DNA from 3 places in the Rothia sp. HMSC064F07 genome. Region 3 is predicted to be linked to each of the others. Evidence: predicted binding sites of a transcription regulator. Region 3 holds the regulator's gene; each other region holds the start of a gene.
The links. The regulator LexA, encoded in region 3, represses DNA repair genes until DNA is damaged. The targets are predictions, from matches to a motif close to TCGAACANNTGTTCGA.

Region 1 (5,618 bases), on a different contig from region 3:
GAGATTGACACGACCCGCCGCATGCTGGCGACCGTCGCCTCCGCAACGACCGGTACCGTGGTGCTCAACCGTGAGGACCCGCGCATCCGCTCCCTCGCTGAGAACGTGCAGCCGGGCGTGACCGTCAAGTACTACGGCCTGGATGAGTCCCTGCGCTCGTACTTCCCTTCGGATGATGAGATGCGCGGCGGCACCGTCGCGAAGGCGACCCTGCCCGAGGCAGACGTCACTCTGACCGCGTTCTCCGGCACCTCCGCAACCTTCGACCTGGCGGGTGTGGAGCAAGTCGGCGAGATTAACCTCTACGGCATTTACAACATCTTCAACGCGGCTGGCGCTATGGCGCTGACCCGCGCCGTCATGGGTGAGAAGCTCAACGAAGATAAGCTCATCGCCGAGCTGGCGAAGATTACCCCCGCCTTCGGTCGCGGTGAGACTCTGAACGTGAACGGCCGCCCGCTGCAGTTGCTGCTGGTGAAGAACCCGAGCGGTTTCCGCCTGTCCCTGGCGAGCGCGAACGCTGACGACTACGCCACCATGATCACGATTAACGATCAGTACGCTGACGGTCGTGACGTGTCCTGGCTGTGGGATGTTGACTTCGACAGCTTGAAGAAGACCGGCGTGCAGATGGTTTCGGGTGTGCGCGCCTGGGATATGGCGCTGCGCCTGGAGCATGACGGCGTGAAGGTTGACGAGGTCAACGAGAACCTCGCCGATGCGCTCAAGGGCTTCATTGCCTCCAGCGGTAACGCGCCCATGCGTATTTTCTGCACCTACACCGCAATGCTGGCTCTGCGTGAAGAGCTCGCAAAGATCACTGACGTTGAGAGGGTCTCCTAATGACGGCAACTCACACTTTTGAGGGCACCCCCGCCTCCGGCCCCAATAACGGTAAGACTCTGCGTATTCTGCAGCTGTATCCGCTCGACATGAACATTTACGGCGACTGGGGTAACACTCTGGCGTTGGCTCGTCGCGCGCAGGCGCACGGCTTTGACGTGCAGATTCTGGACCACAACCCCGGTCAGCCTTTCCCAGAAGATGTTGACATCATTCTGGGTGGCGGCGGCCAGGACTCCGGTCAGTCCGTGATTCAGGATGACCTGCACGCTAACGGTGACACGCTGCGCTCGCTGGCTGAGGCTGGCGTACCGATGCTCGTCATTTGTGGCCTGTACCAGCTGTTCGGCAAGGAATTCCGCACCCGTGAGGGTGAGGTGCTGAAGGGTATCGGCATTTTTGATGCGCATACGGTCGGCGGCGATGACCGCCTGATTGGCAACATTGTTGAGGAGTCTGAGGAGTTCGGCACCGTGATTGGTTTTGAGAACCACTCGGGCCTGACCTACCTGGGCCCCGGCTGCACCCCGCTGGCGACCGTCACCAAGGGTGAGGGCAACAACGTGACCGATGCGTATGAGGGTGCGCGCGTGCACAATGTGATTGGCACCTACCTGCACGGTTCGCTGCTGCCGAAGAACCCGAAGATTTCGGACTACCTGATTGAACAGGCGGCTAAGCGTAAGTTTGGCAAGTTCACGCCGAACACGATTAACGACTCGCTGGTGGAGAAGGCACGCGCTTCGGCTGCGTCTCGCCCCCGCTAGCCTATTCCTGGTGGTGGCGTGCACTTTCTGAGGTGGTGTGCGCCTCCGCTACGGTATAGTTATGTGAGTACAGTACGGTGCGTGGGACGTTTCGCCGTGCCCGCACGGAGGTTTTGACTAAGGGAGATACGAATGTCCGGTCACTCTAAATGGGCGACTACTAAGCACAAGAAGGCTGCTATCGACGCTAAGCGCGCGAAGGCTTTCGCGAAGTTCATTAAGGCAATTGAAGTTGCGGCACGTATGGGCGGCGCTGATATTGCTGGTAACCCCGCTCTTGACCTGGCTGTGTCGAAGGCGAAGAAGAACTCCGTTCCTAACGACAACATTGACCGCGCAATCAAGCGTGGCGCTGGCCTGACCGGTGAGACCATTGACTACACCGAAATCATGTACGAAGCACGCGGCCCGCAGGGTACCGCTCTGTACATTGAGTGTCTGACCGATAACCGTAACCGTGCAGCGTCTGAGGTTCGCCTGGCTGTGACCCGTAACGGCGGCACCATGGCTGACCAGGGTTCGGTTGCGTTCCTGTTCGAGCGTAAGGGCGTTGCTGAGGTCACCAAGACTGACGGTCTGACCGAGGACGACGTTCTGATGGCTGTTCTGGATGCAGGTGCCGAAGAGGTTCTGGACGAGGGCGACGTGTTCACCGTTGTTTCCGCACCGACCGATCTGCCCGAGATCCGTAAGGCACTGGACGAGGCTGGCCTGGAGTACAACAACGACGACCCGGTCTTCCGCCCGACCATGCAGGTTGACCTGGACGCTGAGGGTGCTAAGAAGTTCATGAAGCTGGCAGACGCTATTGAAGAGCTCGACGACGTTCAGAACGTCTACTCGAACGCTAATGTTTCTGCTGAGGTCATGGCAGAGCTGGAAGCTGAGTAATCACTCGGATTCTGATATCTGATGCTTGAAGAAGCCGCTCCTTTAACCGAGCCGCCGTAGGGTGGCTGGTTGGGGGAGTGGCTTCTTAGCGTCTGGGGCTATTTTTGGGAGGCGCTGGGTACTTTTGGTGGTGCGCGCGTGACTGTTCACGTGGTGATTGTTTACGCGGTGACCGTGTTCGTGGCACGCCCCGGTACCGGGTGCTAGGATTCTGAAGGGCTAGAATCTAGAGATTCTATAGGGAGTTTGTCGAAAGGGGAGATGATGGCCGCCGCTCAACCTGCCGCACGCGATAGCATGCGCGAGAACCGTACCGCCGCCGCCGTGGAGCGTGTGCCGGGTGCAACCCGCATCATGGGTGTTGACCCGGGTCTGACCCGCTGCGGCTTCTCCATGCTCGATATGACCGCCGACCGTAAGGCGCACTTCGTGAACGTGGGTGTTGCCGGCACGATCCCGGCGGAGTCCCTGGACCAGCGTATTCTCTGGATTTTCAACGCCGCCTCCCACTGGCTCGACACCTACAAGCCGGATGCCCTGGCGATTGAGCGTATCTTCGCTCAGGAGCAGGTGAACACGGTGATTGGTACGGCACACGCTTCAGGCGCGGTGATTTCTGCTGCGGCAATGCGCGGCGTGCCGGTGTTCTTCCATACCCCCTCGGAGGTGAAGGCGGCGGTGACCGGTAGCGGCCGCGCCGATAAGGCGTCCGTGGGTCGTATGGTGACCCGCATTTTGGGGCTGGATTCCATGCCGAAGCCCGCCGATGCTGCCGATGCCCTGGCGATTGCGATCTGTCACGGCTGGCGTGGCGGCGGTATTGGTTCGGGTATCAACATGGCGGCCCAGACGCAGACTCACCAGGGTTCACGCCCGGCGCAGGCTCGCCGTGGCGGGTCGTTGACTCCGGCGCAGCGTGCCTGGATGGAGGCGGAGGCGCGTGCTCGCCGCTAGAGGCGCATTCGTGGGCTTGTGTGCCGTCTCCTGTTGGCTCGCATGTATTCGCTAAGAAGTTCGAATATATGCTTGATTTCAGAAGAAATATTCTAATATACTTGTAGTGTCTCCCCGTTGAACTGGGGGAGTGCGTTCTGTGGGTGCCGGAGTTCCCGGGGCCCTCACACTGCCGCGAGCCTCAATCTGTGGGCGCGGTGTTGAAAGGTGGAGAGAAATGATTGCATCCCTGACCGGTCGTGTGGCTCAGGTGGGCCTTGATCATGCGGTGATTAACGTGAACGGTTTCGGCATGCTTGTGTACGCTACCGCGCGTACTCTCTCCAAGCTACGCACCGGTGAGGAAGCTACCGTGCTGACCACCATGATTGTGCGTGAAGAGTCGATGACTCTGTACGGTTTTTCGGAGCCTGCCGAGCGTGAAGTGTTCGATATGATGCTTTCGGTTTCCGGTATTGGTCCGCGTATTGCGCTGGCGGTGTTGAGTGTTCACACTGCCGCTGAGGTGGAGCGCGCTGTGGCGACCGGTGACGATAAGGCATTCACGAAGGTTCCCGGTATCGGTCCGAAGGGTGCCCGCCGTATTGTGCTGGAGCTTGCCGGCAAGCTGATTCTCAGCGATGGTCAGACCGATGAGCTGCCGCTGAGCCAGGGCATTGTCTGGAAGCCGCAGGTGCTTGACGCTCTCACCTCTCTGGGCTGGAGCGAGAAGGACGCTTCCGCCGCTATTGACGCTTACGTGCAGCACAACCCTGCCGCAGAGACTGAGCCGGTGGGTGTGGCTCTGCGTGGTGTGCTCGCCTCCTTGGGTACTCAGAACACGGTGGGCCGCCACTAAGCGGTGCGCCCTGTTCGATGTATCCCACTCAAACTTTTGTGAAAGAAGAATTCTATGAGCCAGAATCCCTATGAGCCGCAGCCCGCGGCGTCCCTGGTTTCCGGCGGGTATTTTCCCGGTCAGGTGCCCGGCACTCAGGCGTCTTCAGCTCCCGCCCAGCGCCTGGTGGCGATGGAAGAAGAGCCTGAAGAGAAGATGATTGAGGCGGCACTGCGCCCTAAGTCCCTGGATGACTTTGTGGGTCAGCGCCGTGTGCGTCAGCAGCTGTCCCTGGTGCTGGAGGCTTCGAAGATGCGTGGCCGTAGCGCCGACCATGTGCTGCTGTCGGGCCCTCCCGGTCTGGGTAAGACCACTCTCGCAATGATTATTGCGGCAGAGATGGAGGCGCCGCTGCGCATTACCTCCGGCCCGGCGATTCAGCATTCGGGTGATTTGGCGGCGATTCTGTCTTCGCTGACCCCCGGTGAGGTGTTGTTCCTGGATGAGATTCACCGTATGAGCCGCCCGGCTGAGGAAATGCTCTACATGGCGATGGAAGATTTCCGTGTGGACATTGTGGTCGGTAAGGGTGCGGGTGCGACCTCCATTCCGCTGGAGCTGCCACAGTTCACCCTCGTGGGTGCGACGACCCGTGCGGGTCTGCTGCCCGGCCCTCTGCGTGACCGCTTCGGCTTTACCGGTCACCTGGAGTTCTACTCGGTGGAGGAGCTGGAGCTGGTGCTGCGCCGCAGTGCTGGTCTGATGGATATGCAGATTACCTCCGAGGGTTTCACGGAGATTGCCGGTCGTTCCCGCGGCACGCCGCGTATTGCGAACCGTCTGCTGCGTCGTGTGCGTGACTGGGCGCTGGTGAACGGCGTGGACCGCATTAACGCGACCGATGCCGCAACCGCGCTGGATATGTACGAGGTGGATTCGCGCGGCCTGGACCGCCTGGACCGCGCCGTGCTGGAGGCGCTCATTCACAAGTTCGGCGGCGGCCCGGTGGGTCTGTCCACCCTCGCCATTGCGGTGGGTGAAGAGACGGAGACCGTGGAGACGGTTGCCGAGCCGTACCTGGTGCGTGAGGGCCTGATTGGTCGCACTCCGCGCGGTCGTGTGGCTCTGCCCGCGGCGTGGGAGCACCTCGGCTTGGAAGCACCGGAGATTCAGCTCTAGATCCGTATCAGCTTTAGGCCCGCATCAGCTGATAACACTGTAGTAGCCCGTGGGAGGTATCCGCCTCCTGCGGGCTTCTCTGTGCCCCCGGTAGCTCTTCTGCAGGCGCGGCAACTTTTCTACCGGTTCTGCAGGCGCTGTCGGGTTCCATTGGGCTCTGCCGGGCT
Region 2 (5,618 bases), on a different contig from region 3:
CGAGCTGCGTACTGAGACTAAGCTGCGTGCAATCCTGGTGGACGGCGTTTCGGTTCCCGCCGCTAAGGCTGGCGACAAGATTGAGGTTGTTCTGGACGAGACCCCGTTCTACGCGGAGGCTGGTGGCCAGGCAGCTGATACCGGTGTCATTACCGGCAACGGCTTCATCATTGACGTTCAGGACGTTCAGCAGCCCGTGAAGGGCCTGAGCGTTCACCGCGCCGTTGTGCGTGAGGGTGAGGTTCACACCGGTGCCGATGTTGTGGCACAGGTTGATGTTCAGCGCCGCCGCGACGGTGAGAAGGCACACTCCGGTACCCACATCATTCACGCTGCCCTGCACCAGGTGCTCGGCAACGAGGCTACTCAGCGTGGCTCTTTCAACAAGGAAGGCTACCTGCGCTTCGACTTCGCGTGGGGCGAGGGCCTGTCCGAGTCCGCTAAGCGTGAGGTTGAAGAGGTTGCTAACCTCGCGATCCGCGATAACCACGAGGTGATTACTCGTGAGATGCCGCTGGCTGAGGCTAAGGCTCTGGGCGCTATGAGCCTCTTCGGCGAGAAGTACGGCGACGTGGTGCGTGTTGTTGAGATCGGCGGCGAGTTCTCCCGCGAGCTGTGCGGTGGTACCCACGTTGGTTCGTCCGCTGAGATTGGTTCGCTGACCCTGCTGACCGAGGGCTCTGTTGGCTCCGGTAACCGCCGTGTTGAGGCTCTGGTGGGTCTGGATTCCTTCAACCACCTGGCTGCTGAGCGTACCCTGGTGAACCAGCTGACCGGCCTGATGAAGGTTCAGTCTTCCGCTGATCTGCCGGAGAAGATTAACCAGACTCTGGCTAAGCTGAAGGCGGCTGAGAAGGAACTGGCTCAGCTGCGCCGCGAGAAGCTGCAGGCTGAGGCTGGCAAGCTGCTGGAGAACGCACAGACCATCGGTTCTGTTCGCGTTCTGGCGCATGACGCTGGCGAACTGGACGCTAACGGCGTTCGTGACCTGGCTCTGGATCTGCGTTCGCGCTTCGGCTCCGAGGCTGCTGTTGTCGCCGTGGTGGGTGTGGCTAATGGCCGCCCCGTCGTCCTGGTGGCAACCAACGAGGGTGCTCGTGAGGCTGGCGTGAAGGCTGGCGCTCTGGTCCGCGTTGCTGCCGGTGTTCTCGGCGGTGGTGGCGGCGGTAAGGACGACGTCGCTCAGGGTGGTGGCCAGGACGCATCCAAGATTGGTGCTGCACTGGACGCTGTCCGCGACGCTATCGCACAGGCTCAGGCCTAAACATGGCAGAATTCCAGCGCGGAGTGCGGATGGGTGTCGATGTGGGTAATGCCCGCGTCGGCACCGCCCTCAGCGACCCCGACGGCATTCTCGCCACCCCGCTCAAGACGCTGCGTCGCGACGCGAAGAAGAACTCTGACCGCCGCGTTCTGCGTAAGCTGATTGAGGTGAACGAGGTGGTGGAGGTTTTCGTCGGGCTTCCGAAGACCATGCGTGGTGGGGATTCTCCCTCCACGGAAATGGCTCGGGAGTACGCTCAGGCTCTGCGCTCCGAGCTGGATGCCGAAGAGAAAACACACATTAACATTTGGCTGGTGGATGAGCGACTCACCACCGTGAGCGCTCACCGTGCACTGCACGAGGCTGGGGTTTCCAGCCGAGATTTCAAGACTATGGTTGACCAGGTGGCGGCTGTGAACATTTTGCAGTACAGCCTGGATGCCCTCAAGGCGGGGCAGTCCGTAGCCGGGTACAAGGTGAGCGATCCGGCCCACGAAGAAAACCGACCGTCCGAGTCAGAAGGGACCACGGTCGGTGCCGTCAACGAAACGGAGAACCTTCAGTGACCGAACAGAATAAACAGCCCGAAGAGAGCGGGCTCGACCTCTTTAGGCCGACAGCCGAGGATGAACGTAAGGGCATCACCGGCATCACGATGGAACAGGAAATCGTGTCGGTGGCTACGTTGCGTGCGCGTAAGCGCCGCCGCCGCGCCATCATGCTGAGCGCAATTTCCCTGTTTGTCGTGGCTCTGGTCATCATTTCGGGTGCCCTGATTACTCGCTACGACCCGTTCAAGACTCGTGACTACTCGGGTGGCGGCAATGGTACGACCGTGACCTTCACGATTCGTTCCGGCCAGTCCACCGCGCAGGTGGCGCAGGAGCTTGAGGCGGCGGGCGTTATTGCTGATGCTGATAAGTTCATTGAGGTGTACACCAAGGAGAGCAAGGGTAAGTACTTGCAGCCTGGCACCTATGAACTGCAGCAGCACATGAGCAGCTCGAGCGCGATTACGACCATTATTGATGCGAACAGCAACGTACTGTACCTGGCGATTCCGCAGGGTAAGCGCGTGAGCGAGACCATCGATCTGATTGTTTCTGGCTCCGATGGTGCGTTCACCCGTAAGCAGGTTGAGGACGCGGTCAGCAACTACACCCAGTACGGTGTGCCGAGCAACTTCCCCTCGATTGAGGGTTGGCTGCACCCGGGTGAGTACCGCTTCCCGAAGGGCACCGACATCAAGAAGGTCATCCAGACCATGGTTGATAAGACCAAGGCTGACCTGAAGGAAGCCGGCGTGAGCGGCGACCAGAAGATCTTTGAGGTTCTGACCATCGCCTCCATCGTGGAGCTTGAGGCTCAGCCGAAGGACTACGTGGCGGTTGCAGGCATCATTGAGAACCGCCTGAACAACCCCGATGGTGAGACCTCCGGCCTGATTCAGTCGGATGCGACCGTGACCTACGGTCTGGGTGTCCGTTCGTACCACCTGACTGAAGAGCAGAAGGCCGATAAGAGCAATAAGTACAACACTTATGCGAATAAGGGTCTTCCGAAGGGTCCGATTGGTTCCCCGCAGCTGGCTTCGATTAAGGCTGCTGCGGCTCCTGAGAAGAACCCGTACTACTACTGGGTGACTGTGGACCTGGACTCCGGTGAGACTAAGTACTCCCGCACGTACGCTGAGCACCAGCGTTACGTTGAAGAGTACAACCAGTGGTGTTCTAAGCACCCGAACCGCTGTAGCTAAGTTGTAGCTCATTGGTTTAGCTGGTAGCTACGATTTGGTAGCTTTGGACTGAAGGTTCCTTGCTGAGGCGGGTACCGCCTCCACGAGAGTGGGGGAGGTGCCCGCCTTTGCTGTACCCGAATATTGGTTTGTCCCTTAAAATGGGTAGAGTGCGCCTATGACCGCGGGTTCGTGGCGTGCGTGTCCGCAAGCCCCAAGCGTTGAGAGCGAAAGAGTATCTATCGATGAAGACTGAACCGTACCGTGAGGCCCCGTATCTTCGCCGCGCCTACGTGCTGGGGCACCCGATTGCGCATTCGCTGTCGCCTGCACTGCATCGTGCCGCGTATGACTTTTTGGGTGAGCAGAATTTGGGTTATAATCGCCGCGATACTCTGCCCGATGATTTGCCGGCGATTATGCACGGTGTGCGCCACCCGGACGGTACGGAGGACGCCCCGTATATTGCGGGTCTGTCGGTGACGATGCCGTTGAAGACCGCCGTCATCAAGTATTGCGATGAGCTGAGTGAGACTGCCCGCGTGACCGGTGCGGTGAACACGGTGTATCCGCGCGGTGAGAAGGTGCTGGGTGATAACACGGATGTGATCGGCATTGTGAACGCGCTGCGCCACGCCGGTTTGGAGCCGCAGCCGCTCAAGGATTCTGCCGCGATTGTGGGTGGGGGAGCGACCGCTATTTCCGCCCTGACCGCTCTGCATCAGCTGGGGTATTCCCGTGTGAGCGTGTACGCCCGTTCCCTGCATAAGCTCGGTAGCGTGCAGGAGGCGGCGGACCGCCTGGGCGTTCAGCTGGAACAGGTTTCTCTGGCTGATTTGCCGCAGAACCTTGCGGAGCGCGGCCATCACCCGGTGATTTCTACTCTTCCTGCCCATGCGGCGGACGAGTGGGCGAGCCAGCTGAGCGGGCTGAAGGGCGCCTCCGCAACGCACCGGCGGGTACTGCTCGATGTTGCGTATAACCCGTGGCCTTCGGTGCTGGCGAGCGCTTGGGAGGCTAACGGCGGCACGGTGGTTTCTGGTCTGGAGATGCTGCTGTATCAGGCGGTGGAGCAGGTGCTGCTGTTCACCGACTGCACCCTGTCTGAGGGTGAGCTGCTGGGCTTGGTGAATGCGATGTGCGCGGCGGTTGATCTTGCGCCTCGTGCTTCCGTTTCGTGAAAAAAGCGTGCTTTCACTCGCTCAGTAAACAGGCATTTTATACACTATTTATACACGTGAAGAATTATTATTCCTTCCTCCTGCGCTGCGGTGCGGGTGCGATGAAAAGAGGTTAACCTATGGCCCTGCGTTGGCTCACTGCCGGAGAATCCCACGGCGAGGCGCTCGTCGGCATTATTGAGGGCGTACCCGCCGGTGTGGAACTCACCAGCGACATGGTGCGTGACGCCCTGGCTCGTCGCCGCCTCGGCTACGGCCGCGGTGCCCGCATGAAGTTCGAGGAGGACCGCGTGCGCATCCTGGGCGGTGTGCGTCACGGCCTGACTCAGGGCGGCCCGGTCGCGATTGAGATTGCGAACACCGAGTGGCCCAAGTGGACTGACGTGATGAGCTCCGACCCGGTGGATCCGAAGCTGATTGAGGGTCGTGCGCGTAATGCTGCGCTGACCCGTCCGCGCCCCGGTCACGCCGATTTTGCGGGTATGCAGAAGTACAACTTCTCTGAGGCTCGCCCGGTGCTGGAGCGCGCCTCCGCACGTGAGACTGCGACCCGCGTGGCTCTTGGCGTGGTTGCCGCCCAGATTTTGAGGGCTCTGGGTGTTGAGCTGGTCTCGCACACTGTTGCTGTGGGTGGCGTGCACGCTCCCGAGGGTGCCCCGGTGCCTTCGCCCCGCAATGTTGACCAGCTGGATGCTGACCCGCTGCGTTGCTTCGACAAGGCAACCTCCGACGCGATGGTTCAGCGCGTGGATGAGGCGCACAAGGACGGCGAGACTCTCGGCGGCGTGGTTGAGGTGCTCGCGTACGGTATGCCTCCCGGACTGGGTTCGTACGTGCACTGGGACCGCCGCCTGGACGCGCGCCTTGCCGCAGCCCTGATGGGTATTCAGGCTATTAAGGGTGTTGAGGTTGGCGACGGTTTCGCGACCGCTGACCGCCCGGGCACTGCCGCTCACGACGAGATTTCCATTGGTGAGCACGGCGTTACCCGCGATACCAACCGTGCAGGTGGTATTGAGGGCGGCATGAGCATTGGCGACCTGCTGCGTGTGCGCGCGGCAATGAAGCCCATTGCGACCGTGCCGAAGGCCTTGAAGACCATTGACACTTCCACCGGTGAAGAGGCTCGCGCCCACCACCAGCGTTCGGACGTGTGTGCTGTTCCCGCCGCTGGCGTGGTGGCGGAGGCTATGGTCGCCCTGGTGCTCGCTGAGGCTGCACTGGAGAAGTTTGGCGGCGACTCGATTGGTGAGACTCGCCGCAACATGGATTCCTACCTGGACGCTATTCCGGCGTCTCTGGCGTGGGAGTCTAACGTGGCTGGTTGGGACGCGTAGTGCCCCTTCCGGCGGAGTCTGAGGGCCGCGGCGCGAAGGGTCGCGGTTCCGGGGAGGTTTCTGTGGAGCAGGGTGTTCGCCCGGTCGCTTCGAGCCCCCTT
Region 3 (5,618 bases):
GATTCAACGGGAACAGGCATCGGTGCGCTCCTATTTCATAGGCTCAAGAATTCGGCTCAAGCGCTCTAGCTTGAGAGATAGAGGATTCGGAGTCAAGACATCAACCTCATGCAGAAGCCAACCACACGCGGGTCCATGCTTAGCGCTGAGTCTGAGGAATTTCCAGACGCTGACCGGCATCAACAGAGGTGCTGGTCAACGAGTTCAACTCCATAATACGAACCACAGTATCACGGGTGTCACCTTGCGGATCCACCGCCTGAGCAATATCCCACAGGGTCTCACCGTGCTTGACCACAACGACGGTTCGACTCACCGAAGCGTTCTCCACGGAGGCAGAAGCCGCCGGACCAAAGAAGCTAATAGCGCCGAGCACAATCAGTGCCGCCAAGGTCAGCAGAGGCAGGCCCTTCAGGAAACCGCGTACAGTGCCAAGACGACGAATAGAACCGGGAACCGAGCGCAGAAGCTCGCCTCCCTTAGCCAGAAGAACACTCTTCGCTCCAGGCGCCTGAGCCACAGAAGATGTCTGAGCAGAAACGGCGGGGGTAGAAGCAGCAGAGGCAGAAACGGCGGGAGCGTGGGCGGGCTGAGCAACCTGCGCAGGACGGGGTGCATGAGCCGCACGAGAAGAGCGAACAGACTGCGAAGACGCAGGCACACGAGAACGCCCCTGCACGGTGCGGGCGGACACGGTGCTGGCGGACGCAGTGCGGGCGGGGTGAAGTACCACCAAACCTGCCGGAAGGTGTGCAGAAGTGCCACGAGAAGCAATAGGTGCTGCAGTAGTCATTGTGGTTCCTTTCTCTCAGCTCGCCCCGGGGTTACCCCGCGGGTCTAGCAATGCCGAGCGATACCCGCTCGGAGGTCCTAGTTGAGTGATAACTATGGAGTGGTGATTGTTAGGCGATAACTATTGGGTAGCTATTCTCTAGTTAGGTCAGAGCGTCGGATGCACCGGGCTGTGCTGGGTTACCCCGGAGCCCCATCCCCTGCGCTCTCTCTTCGCCAGATGCTCCCTAGAGCATCCGAGGTAGATCATGCGAAGAGAGGCAGAGGATTCGAATACATTCGAACACTCATTCACTTTCCTCTCCCGGAAGACCCCGGGTCGAATCTTCGAATATTTTTCGAACATCCACCCGCAAATCCTGAATTTCAGGAGAGATTCAAGAGTATATACGAACTCTTGTTCTAAAGTCTAGCAGAGATGTACTAAAAATTTCTTCGAGTTTCGAAGAAAAAATCTAGAATATTTGTTTGAGTTTTTCGGTGCAGTGTTCTACACTGGTGTCAAGAGACGTTCCACACGCTCCTGATGAGTCCTACTCACAGCAGGTTTCTGTACCCGTTACAGCTTGGTTCTGTATCGAATGCAGGTGCTGCTGGCTGAGTTTTATAGGGCGGAGGCGCATACTCGTTACCCGCGTATCGCTCCGGCACGGATAGAATTCCTCCACCCCCTGACGAGATAAGACCCATTTCGGCAGAACCAAAAAATTTTTAGGACACCATCAGAAAACGTGTGAAGCACCCATCCGTGCCCCGACCGGACTGTGTCTCAAACAGACTGCAGAGACCGGAATACAGAAATCGGGGCACAGACCGAAGGAAAAGAAATGGCAACAGCACCCCGTCCGGCGCTGACCGCGCGCCAGCAGAAGATTCTTGACGCGATCCGCACCGAGATTGAACAAAAGGGTTACCCGCCGTCCATGCGCCAGATTGGTGACATGGTGGGCCTTGCGTCCCTGTCCTCGGTCACTCACCAGCTCGGTCGCCTCGAGACCATGGGCTACATTCGCCGCGACCCCAAGCTCCCCCGCGCCATTGAGGTGCTGGATGAGAACGGCGTCGGCATGCACGGTAACTCCTCCTCGTCCCTGCCCGAGCTGCCGAACTTCGAAGTCGGCGATGAAGACCTCGTACCCGTTCCCCTGGTTGGACGAATTGCAGCGGGCGGTCCCATCACTGCCGAGCAGTCCGTGGAGGATGTGCTCGCTCTGCCCCGCCAGCTGGTCGGTAGCGGCAAGCTGTTCATGCTCAAGGTCAAGGGTGATTCCATGATTGACGCCGCAATCTGCGACGGCGACTGGGTGGTTGTCCGCGAGCAGCACACCGCAGACAACGGCGATATTGTTGCTGCGCTACTTGACGACGAGGCAACCGTGAAGGTGTTCCGTCAGGTCGACGGCCATACCTGGCTCATGCCGCGCAACTCCAACTACGAGCCGATTATGGGCGACCGCGCAACCGTCATGGGTAAGGTCGTCTCCGTGCTGCGCAGTCTCTAGACAGCACAGCCTCTAAAAGACATAGCCGCGAGGCTTTTAGCTCCATATAGAAATCACCCCGGTGATACGTGAATGTTCACGTATCACCGGGGTGATTTCTATATTTCCGAAGCGGATATCTCCAAAGCGAAAGAGGCGGCGTAGCCAGGGATGAATCTTGCCCGAGCTAACGCTCAATACTCGCCGAAAGACGAGCCAACGCGCCGGTCACCGCAGCCTTATTCTGCGTCGACCACATCGGCGGCATCGCCTTCATCAAGAAACCGCCGTAGCGTTTAGTCGCCACGCGAGAATCCAGCACAGCCACCACGCCGCGGTCAGACACCGAACGGATCAGGCGACCCGCGCCCTGCGCCATACGAATCGCCGCGTGGTGAGCAGAAACCGCCATAAAGCCGTTACCGCGATGACGGTTCACCGCCTCCGTACGAGCCTGCGCAATCGGGTCATCCGGGCGGGGGAACGGGATGCGGTCCATCACCACCAGGCGGCAAGAGTCACCGGGAACGTCCACGCCCTGCCACAGGCTCATCGTTCCGAACAGGCATGAGTCAACGTCCTCGCTGAACTCCTCCACCAGAGCCTTGAGCGAAGACTCACCCTGCAGAAGAATGTTCAGGTCGCTGTGCTCACGCATGTACTCGGCGGCACGCTCAGCGGCACGCTTCGAGGAGAACAGGCCCAGGGCACCGCCCTCCGACGCCTCGCACAGCTCACGCAGACGATCCAGCTGGCCCTCGTGCACACCGAATCCCGGAGGCTTCAAATCCCCGGCAACGTACATGATGCCCTGTTTGCGGTAGTCGAAAGGCGAACCTACGTCGATGCTCGTCCAGCGCGGCGCGCCCTCGCCCTGCAGTCCCAGGGCACCGGCGGCAACGTCGAAAGAGTCACCCACCGTCAGGGTCGCACTCGTCAAAATCACGGTGCGGTCAGCGAACAGGCCATCACGTAGCTGTAGGCCAACACTCAAGGGGGCGATGTTTAGGGTCGCCGGGTCGGTATCGGAAGCAGCCACATAGCGGCCATTCTCCCAACCGCCCTGACGAGAAATCCACAGCACGTCCTGCTCGCCCGAAGCCTCCAGAATGCGGCTACTCATATCGTGCACCTCAGAGACACGCGAGCGCGCCATCTGCAGGCCGGCGTCAACATCCTGACCGTCCGGCTTCGTATCGGACAGGGCGGTGCGGGCAGCATCATTGACCGCAGAAATAGCGGTCAAAAGGCGACCGTCCAGGCCCTTCAGCAGGCCTTCGGCAAGACCCTCGAACGCGGTCTCCAAGGTGCCGGCAGCCATTTCCAGTGCGCCGGAATCAGCCTTCGAATGCTTCTTTACGCTACGCGCCGCACGGCGAACCATCGCAACCGTCAAAGAACCAGACACGGCACCGGTCACGCGGTCCACCAGCTCATGAGCCTCATCAATAATGACCGTCTCATGTTCGGGCAGAACCTTCATGCCCTCGAAAGCGTTAATCGCCAGCAGGGCGTGGTTCGTGATGACGATATCAGCTTCAGCGGCACGGCTACGCGCCATCTCGCTAAAGCACTCTTCCACCAGCGGGCAGCGGCGGCCCAGACACTCGGCGGCGCTCACCGATACCTGAGCCCATGCGCGGTCAGAGACGCCGGGCTTCAGCTCGTCACGGTCGCCGGTCTCCGTGCGGTCGGCCCACTCGCGCAGGCGCACCACTTCCTCACCCACGCGGGAGGTCGAAGAAGGCATGTCAAAGAGAGCATCCGGCTCGTCTTCCGGGTAGCCGCCCTCCAGCTTGTGCAGGCAGAGGTAGTTATTGCGGCCCTTGAGCAGAGCCACCTGCGCCTGCGATTCAGGGCGCGGCTCCAGCGCTTGTAGAAGACGCGGAATATCGCGGTTCACGATCTGCGCCTGCAGGGCAAGGGTCGCCGTCGCAACCACAATCGGCTGGTCCGACTCCCCCACCCGCGCCAGGGCAGGAACCAGGTAGCCCAGGGACTTACCGGTACCGGTACCCGCCTGGACCAGCAGGTGACGCTGCAGTTCAAGAGCCTGCGCCACATGCGCCGCCATGGTGCGCTGACCGGCACGATTCTGACCGCCAGTGGCGGCAACCGCCTCATCCAGCAGGGTCAGGGCGTCCTTCGCACCGGGCAGGGTCTCAAGCTCCTGCCCGGTAAATCGGGTGCCGTCGGTTGCCGATCCGGGCAAAGTTTCCGGGGCGTTTTTGGGCGCGTTGATGCTCTCGGTCACGCTCATCCGCTCCTAGAGAGCCTCAGAGTTAGAGGGCTGTTCGGAAACAGAAGCGGTCGCTTCAGCCAGGGCGTGTGCCTCCGCAAGTTCCTCTTCCAAGACCTCCAGCAGGTCGCCCTCCAGCACATACTCGGACAGTTCGGAGGCGACATCCTCACGAACCAGCGCCACCACGAAGGTGCCGTCCGATACGAAATCGGTGCTCTTAATTTCGGCGTCCCACTCGTGCAGGCGCGAAATAATCTCACCGTGCGAGTACGGAATCAGCAGCTTCACCTCAATGGAGGGGCGCGGAATGGTGTCCGCAATCTTCTGCTTCAGCTCCTCAATACCCTCACCGGTACGCGCCGAAACAATCACGTGCTCCGGCTCGCGCTGGCGCATACGCTCCAGCACGAACGGGTCGGCGGCATCCGCCTTATTCAGCACAATGATCTCGGGGATATGGCGGGCGTCGACCTCCGCGATGACCTCGCGGACAGCACGAATCTGCCCCTCCGGGTCCGGGTGCGAAGCATCCACCACGTGCAGGATAACGTCAGCGTCAGCGACCTCTTCCAGGGTGGAGCGGAACGCCTCCACCAGCTGGGTCGGCAGCGAACGCACGAAACCCACCGTGTCAGAGAGGGTGTAGCCGATACCGTCCGGAGTCTGAGCCTTACGGACGGTCGGGTCCAGGGTCGCAAACAGCGCGTTCTCCACGAGCACGCCGGCGTCGGTCAGGCGGTTCAGCAGGGAGGACTTACCCGCGTTCGTGTACCCGGCGATAGCCACCGAAGGCACGCGGTTACGGCGACGGTTCAGACGCTTCGTCTCACGCGCCGGCGCCATCGCAGCAATCTCACGCTTAAGCTTCGCCATGCGAGCGCGCAGGCGGCGGCGGTCCATCTCAATCTTGGTTTCACCGGGACCACGCGAACCGATACCCTCACCGGCTGCGGCGCGGCCACCCGCCTGACGGGACAGGGAGGCACCCCAACCACGCAGACGCGGCAGCATGTACTCCAGCTGAGCCAGCTCAACCTGCGCCTTACCCTCGCGGGACTTAGCGTGCTGAGCGAAAATGTCGAGAATCAGGGCGGTGCGGTCAA

Region 1: ruvA (Holliday junction branch migration protein RuvA) is a predicted target of LexA. The motif match lies at 3,516-3,531, and genes of this name have one in related genera.
Region 2: HMPREF2712_RS06925 (shikimate dehydrogenase) is a predicted target of LexA. The motif match lies at 3,137-3,152, and genes of this name have one in related genera.

The regions. Positions count from the first base shown of each region.
Region 1 is NZ_KV831926.1:1,085,306-1,090,923, forward strand. Features, by position in the region: gene HMPREF2712_RS06780 (Mur ligase family protein) at 1-843, shown strand, start outside; gene HMPREF2712_RS06785 (type 1 glutamine amidotransferase) at 843-1,610, shown strand; gene HMPREF2712_RS06790 (YebC/PmpR family DNA-binding transcriptional regulator) at 1,743-2,501, shown strand; gene ruvC (crossover junction endodeoxyribonuclease RuvC) at 2,799-3,455, shown strand; gene ruvA (Holliday junction branch migration protein RuvA) at 3,673-4,293, shown strand; gene ruvB (Holliday junction branch migration DNA helicase RuvB) at 4,465-5,451, shown strand.
Region 2 is NZ_KV831926.1:1,121,841-1,127,458, forward strand. Features, by position in the region: gene alaS (alanine--tRNA ligase) at 1-1,264, shown strand, start outside; gene ruvX (Holliday junction resolvase RuvX) at 1,267-1,830, shown strand; gene mltG (endolytic transglycosylase MltG) at 1,827-3,020, shown strand; gene HMPREF2712_RS06925 (shikimate dehydrogenase) at 3,245-4,180, shown strand; gene aroC (chorismate synthase) at 4,300-5,517, shown strand; gene HMPREF2712_RS06935 (shikimate kinase) at 5,517-5,618, shown strand, end outside.
Region 3 is NZ_KV831921.1:268,223-273,840, reverse strand. Features, by position in the region: gene HMPREF2712_RS01775 (type 1 glutamine amidotransferase family protein) at 1-20, opposite strand, end outside; gene HMPREF2712_RS08890 (LysM peptidoglycan-binding domain-containing protein) at 140-793, opposite strand; gene lexA (transcriptional repressor LexA) at 1,620-2,294, shown strand; gene HMPREF2712_RS01760 (ATP-dependent DNA helicase) at 2,461-4,533, opposite strand; gene hflX (GTPase HflX) at 4,540-5,618, opposite strand, start outside.